Linked DNA regions of Acidicapsa ligni. The protein of the gene in region 1 binds, or shares a complex with, the protein of each later gene. Links are inferred from orthologs where the notes say so. Each region holds a gene or a part of one and is shown on either strand. Other genes may lie near its edges. The genes, in order: hfq and OHL19_RS08800.

Region 1 (3,100 bases):
ATGAATTTCAGGAAACCAGCTCATCCCTGCTGGACCAAGCCCTATTCTCCGCTCCCGATTTCCTGCTTCTCCAACCCCTGCCTTATCCGTGCCACCAGCGACGCCGGTCCACGCACTGACAGGTGCACAGTCTCGCCCTCAAACGACCGCTGACTGATCACCATCCCCGCCTCAATTGCCGCCAGGGCCGCGCCATCCGCCTGCGGCACCACAAGTTCGGCATCGACCAGCGGATCTGCCACCAGGGCATCGTCGATCGCTTTGAGCAATCCTTCCAGCCCATCGCCGGTGTATGCCGAGACGGTCACGATTCCTCGGTGCTCCAGCCCTGCGCGCTCTTCAGCAGTGAGCAGATCGATCTTGTTCAACACTTCGATACGTGGCTTGTTCAGCACTTCCAACTCACCCAAAACCTTTTCCACCTGGGATTTCTGCTCGTCCCCGTATGGCGAAGCCGCATCGCGAATATGCAGCAGAACCTCGGCTCGCTCAACCTCTTCCAGCGTCGCGCGGAAGCTCGTCACCAGCGTATGCGGCAGATTGCGAATAAAACCTACCGTGTCCGAAAGCAGAATCCTCCTCCGGCTCGGCAGCTCCAACGCGCGCAGCTTGGGGTCCAGAGTCGCAAACATTCGCGAAGAAGCCAGCACGCCCGCGCCCGTCAACCGGTTGAACAAGGTGCTCTTGCCCGCGTTCGTATAGCCCACCAGGGCAACCGTCGGCACCGGCGCTGACTCCCGCCGCTGCCGCTGTTGCCGTCGAATCCTGCGAACCGAATCCAGCTCACCACGCAGATGCACCAGCCGCTTTTGAATCGCACGGCGGTCCGTCTCCAGCTTGGTTTCACCCGGTCCGCGTGTGCCAATGCCGCCGCCTAGCTGGGACATCGACTTTCCACGTCCGGCAAGCCGTGGGAGCATGTACTCAAGCTGCGCCAGCTCGACCTGCAACTGCCCTTCGCGGGTTCGTGCATGCCGGGCAAAAATATCGAGGATCAACTGTGTCCGGTCCAGCACCGCACATGGCAACGCGTCTTCAAGATTGCGCAACTGTGTCGGCGAAAGATTGTGATCGAACAACACCAGGTCGGCGTTGTTCGCGGCAGCAATACCGGCAATCTCTTCCACTTTGCCCGCACCGATCAGAGTCGCCGGATCAGGCCTGCTGCGCCGTTGTAACGTGCGTCCTACCACGATCGCCCCGGCACTCTCTACCAGTTCAGAGAACTCCGCCAGCGAAGCATCCACGTTAAGATCCGTCGAGATGCCCAGAGCAGAATCGGAAAGTGCTGGATCGGAAAGTACCAGTGAATCGGAGCCGGTCTCCAACTCATTACTGAACTCGTGAGTGGATTCGGCGGTCAGGCGCGAAGCCGCCTTCGCACCCTCAGCTCCAGGGCGGCGGACCTTGCTGTGGCTGGACAAATCCACGCCTACGAGCACCGCCCGCTCCTGCCGCTGGCGGGACGAGGAAGGAATAGAGTCGCGACCATCGCGGTATGACACGGAACGCCCCTCGGCAAAGCCTGAAGCATCCGTGCCATTCCCAAATGTGTCGTTCCTCAAATCGTGACTGCGATCTTTACGAATGATTTGCCTGGGGATTGGCTGCCGACGCACCACCACCTGTCGCGGGCGCACCCACGCTGGAGGCTGGAGTCAACGGCGCACCAGGCCCTTGCCCTGGCGCCCGATGTTCCGGCGTATGCAGCACACTACGGTTGCTGACAACTGTAGAAATGGCGTGCTTGAAGATCAACTGCTCCTGGCTGTTGTTCTCGAGCAACACCGAATACTTGTCGAAAGAACGAATCTTACCGGTTAACTTGACGCCGCTCACCAGATAAATCGTGATCGGTGTCTTGTCCTTCCGAACGGTGTTCAGGAATGTATCCTGAATGTTTTGTGCCGGCTTGTTATCCATGTGCCGATCTCCTGCTTTCTTGTTTTCAAAGTCTGTTCATATTTTCTGGAGACAGTTCGACAGGAGTTGCCGCCCAGTGTTGAAATCCAAACCTGAAGCTCAGGCTGACGCTGGTGCAGAGTTCCCTTCCTGACTGTTGCCGTCCCCGCTGCTGCAAACCGGTCACCGCATGCAATTCAAATCGCTTTTGGTTTCCGCAATCTACCAAATCACACTATAGGGGCTAACACGTTGTTTCAACAAAGATTCACATCCATGTGAGATTTCATTGCTTATCGTTTGACCGACTTTCATCGCATCAAACCGGAACCTGCTATCGCATGAGATGCGCTCACCCTTCCATTGGACGCGTTTCGAGTTTCAATGGGAAGTTGATACCATAACTGAGTGGCGACCTCGAACAGCAAACAGACAGATTCCACCGCAACCGCAGTATCGGCAGACACAAAAACCGCGGCCCCAGGCCATGTAATCCCAGTCCAGGCGGTCCCGATGCTCGATTTGTCCCGCCAGTACACTCCTATCCACGACGAACTTCTCGCCGCAATGGGCCACGTGCTGGAAACAAGACAATTCATTCTCGGCAATCCCGTAGCAAATTTCGAGGCTGCGGCAGCGGAGCATCTTGGAGTCAGCCATGCTGTCGGCTGTTCTTCCGGAACGGATGCCCTCTGGTTGGCTTTAGCTGCAGCAAATATTGGACCGGGCACTGCCGTCATCACCACACCTTTCAGCTTCTTCGCCTCTGTCAGTTCTATCTTGCGCGCCGGCGCTACTCCTTTGCTGTCCGATATTGATCCGGTTTCCTTCAATTTGGATCCAGATCGCGCAGAAAATCTACTTCAACAGTCTCAGGCAGTGCCCGTCCGCGCCCTGCTGCCGGTCCACCTCTACGGCCAGTGTGCGCCATGGTCCGCCTTCGCCGCTCTGGGCAAAACCTACGAGCTCGCGTTGATTGAAGACGCAGCCCAGGCATGGGGCGCTCGCTCTGACGGAGAACGCGCCGGAGCCCTCGGCGACTTGGCTGCCTTCAGCTTCTATCCCACCAAGAACCTGAGTGCTGCCGGGGATGCGGGCATGGTCACAACCAACAATCCAGAGTTGGCCGAACGCCTCAAAATGCTGCGCCAGCATGGAATGCGCGAACGCTACCATCATGACGAAGTCGGCTGGAATG
Region 2 (3,285 bases), 150 kb from region 1 along the record:
CCTTCCGCGCCTTTTCCGAAGTTTGCTGAGCATCGGTCAAAGTTGCGATGACGCGCTTATCCGCGTCTGATGCGCTGAGTCCGGTGTCTCTACTCACGAGCTGATCTAAGTAACTCTGGTCATTTGCGGGCATACTTCCGAGTTTCAATGCGTTCGCGAAAATCACGCTGACTTCACCTCGTTTGGATGCTGTCAACGCGTCATCTTTCCCCGTGTCACCCCGGAATAAAGCGTCAACAAAGTAAGCATTTGGGCCTTCCGAGACATTTGGCCTGGGAACGGGACCAGAAGATAACGAAGCCCCTGTCAGCGACGTTGCCGCAGCACCAAGGAAAGCCGCGGTGACAACGAGTGCGACTGACCAAGCAATAAAGCCGTGAACCGTATCCCGGAAATAAACCTCATCCGAATGCACGGTTGACCACTTTGTACGCAATCGGCCAGCGAGGTAACCGCCCATCGCTGAACTTGCGAGTTCGGCAAAGATCAGCCAGAGGATCGTAGCTGTGCCGATGGTCGATGAGGAAACTCCCTCGTTCGACCAAAGCGACACAGAGGACAGGCCAAGACCAGAGCCTAGCGCCAACAGGATGAGCGCCAGCGATGCGATGGCGAAGGCTCCTGCGAATACCGCTGACCAGGAGACTCCCGAGGCATGAGCCTCCTGATGAGCGTGTGTTGTAGAAAACGTTGTTTCCGCAAAATTGTCCATCAATCTTCCCACTTTCTAAATCTTGGTTTTGAGTCGTTGCGAACACTTGTAGTTCTGCTTTGAACCCTAGAAGATGGTGCGGACACTCGGCTCACGTTTCCAGATTCGACCCTTGGCTGCCGTCTTCAGGAAAGCGGCGGCAGAGATCCCAGTAAGCACGCCATCATCAACGACCACACCTGCGGCATCCAGAAGTGGCTGTGAGGCTGCCGTGCCTCCAATGACCTTGAGATGAGCGAACGCGTCATGAACCCAGGCTACAGCCGCCACTTCCGAACAGAGTTGTTGAGTTCCCTCATCGGACAGGGCCACGTAAACGGTGTCGAAGAGCACGGATGGACCACCAGCGAGTTGGAAATCGGCTTCAAAGAGGGTGCCGTCTTCCGCAATCGCCCCTCCTACTTTCGGCGCGACGATCTTGAAGTTCGCCCCGGCCTTCTCAGTGGCTGCCTTCAGAGACTTGATTAGCGCGCCGTCCGAACCATCGGCAATGAGGCAACCGACCGTGCGACCTTCCAGCGTAGCTTTGGCTTTTGCAAGAATGCTGAGAGCCAATGAAGGGGAAAGTCCATCGCGAACCTTGACCTTGGTCGGGGCTGCCTTGATTGCCCCTTGAAGGCCGAGACCGGCAGCAATGCGTTTTGCGATCGCGGGATCGACGTTCGCCAACTGCCCGACCATCCGCTCACGAACCGCAAGGGTTTCGACCTTGCTCAACTCGAAAATGAACGCAGAGATGATGTGATTCTGCTCGGTTTCTGTTTGCGAATAGAAGAATTGATTCGCCTGAGAGAAGTGATCGGCAAATGACTCCGCGCGTATCCTTAGCTTCGCTTCGCCAACCGGCTCCTCGAACGTACGGAATCCTTCGCCTGGAGACTGGCGCGGCGTATTCGACTCCAGAGAACTTGGCGAATAAGAAACGCGACCTGCTTGTGCTTGCGTCTGCATATGTCCATCGCGTTGCATGTTTGCGAACGGGCATTTTGGCGCATTGATTGGAATTTGTTGATAGTTCGGGCCGCCGAGACGCGACAGCTGCGTATCGACGTAGGAGAGTAGCCTCCCCTGAAGCAACGGATCGTTGCTGAAGTCAATCCCAGGGACAACATTGCTGACTCGGTATGCTACCTGCTCGGTCTCGGCAAAGTAGTTTTCGACGTTGCGGTTCAAGACCATGCGACCGATAACCTTCAGAGGCAAAATCTCCTCCGGAATCAATTTGGTGGCATCGAGAACGTCAAACTCATATTTTTGCGCAAATTCCTGATCGAAGAGCTGCACTGCGAGTTCCCATTCGGGGAAGCTTCCATCAGCGATGGCGTTCCAGAGGTCACGGCGATGGAAGTCAGGATCAGCCCCTGAAATCTTGACGGCTTCGTCCCAACAAACCGACTGCATCCCAAGCTTTGGACGCCAGTGAAACTTGGCGAAAGTTGAGTTACCCGAAGCGTTTACGAGACGGAATGTATGAACTCCGAAACCTTCCATCATTCTGAGGGAACGCGGTATGGCTCGGTCAGACATGATCCACATCAGCATATGAGTGCTTTCCGGCATGAGCGAAACGAAGTCCCAGAAAGTATCATGAGCAGACTGCGCCTGCGGGAAACCGCGATCCGGCTCCTGCTTGACCGAGTGAATCAGGTCAGTGAACTTGATTGCATCCTGGATAAAGAAGACGGGGATGTTATTCCCCACAAGATCCCAGTTGCCCTCCGGGGTGTAGAACTTCACCGCGAAGCCTCGCACATCGCGAGCGAGATCGCTTGAACCCATATTGCCTGCAACGGTCGAAAAACGCGTAAAAACAGGAACCTTTTCGCCGATCCGGTTGAGTACACCGGCCTTCGACACACCTACCAAGGAGTGTGTGAGTTCGAAGAATCCATGCGCGCCGAATCCGCGGGCATGCACGATTCGCTCTGGGATTCTCTCGTGGTCAAAATGTTGAGTCTTCTCCAGCAGGAATTGATCTTCCAGCAATGAAGGACCACGCGGTCCGGCTTTGAGAGAATTTTCGTCGTCAGAGACGATCGTGCCTGTTTGATTGGTCATAGACGGATGAGTTCCACCGGCTACCTGGTGAAGCTCACCCCCAGTCTCGGAGAGTAGCTCTTTTGCAGTAGTTTTGGGAGTCGTTTTCTTCATTGGACCTCTCTTCATCGGAGTCGAAGTAGTACGCTCGGCAAGATCGGCGGACGGGATGAGATGGGACCGTCTGCTGCGATGGATATACCGGGGCAGCTTGCACTCGTAATTAAATTGGATGCTTAAAGTTCGATGTACAGCATTTGTAGAAATTCCACAGAGTCAATCTGAATGACTAAGTGGCAGGCAACAGCAGAGGCCTGTTTTGTGCATCTGAACCTTCAACAGCGGCCGTGCGCTTCTGTTATACGAGACCCTCACAGGAGCCTGACTGCATGTCTTCGGATAAAAATGCGTTTTCGCGTCGCGACCTCGTCGGCCATTTAGGAGCTGGTATCGCCGGCGCAGCAGTAACTGCCGCCGTTCCGGCCATCGCTCAAACTCAGCGTGAAGGCAATTCCAGCGCACCCTTCGTTGACCCA

What was found.
Region 2: the proteins of hfq (region 1) and OHL19_RS08800 are in contact, whole or in part, in a crystal structure (PDB 3VU3), measured with the Escherichia coli proteins. The link is inferred for Acidicapsa ligni from one-to-one orthologs.

What each region holds. Positions count from the first base shown.
Region 1 is NZ_JAGSYG010000002.1:444,273-447,372, reverse strand. What follows is about bases 253-3,031. They hold hfq (RNA chaperone Hfq), read right to left. Parts: upstream 1,924-3,031; coding sequence 1,582-1,923; downstream 253-1,581. Other genes in these bases: OHL19_RS08195 (DegT/DnrJ/EryC1/StrS family aminotransferase), read left to right, coding at 2,416-3,031; hflX (GTPase HflX), read right to left, coding at 253-1,505. Outside these bases: more of hflX, read right to left, coding at 42-252; more of OHL19_RS08195, read left to right, coding at 3,032-3,100. UniProt on the Escherichia coli protein: RNA chaperone that binds small regulatory RNA (sRNAs) and mRNAs to facilitate mRNA translational regulation in response to envelope stress, environmental stress and changes in metabolite concentrations.
Region 2 is NZ_JAGSYG010000002.1:591,314-594,598, reverse strand. The notes cover bases 322-3,285. They hold OHL19_RS08800 (catalase), read right to left. Parts: upstream 2,864-3,285; coding sequence 779-2,863; downstream 322-778. Other genes in these bases: OHL19_RS08795 (SDR family oxidoreductase), read left to right, coding at 3,139-3,285; OHL19_RS08805 (hypothetical protein), read right to left, coding at 322-712. Outside these bases: more of OHL19_RS08805, read right to left, coding at 1-321.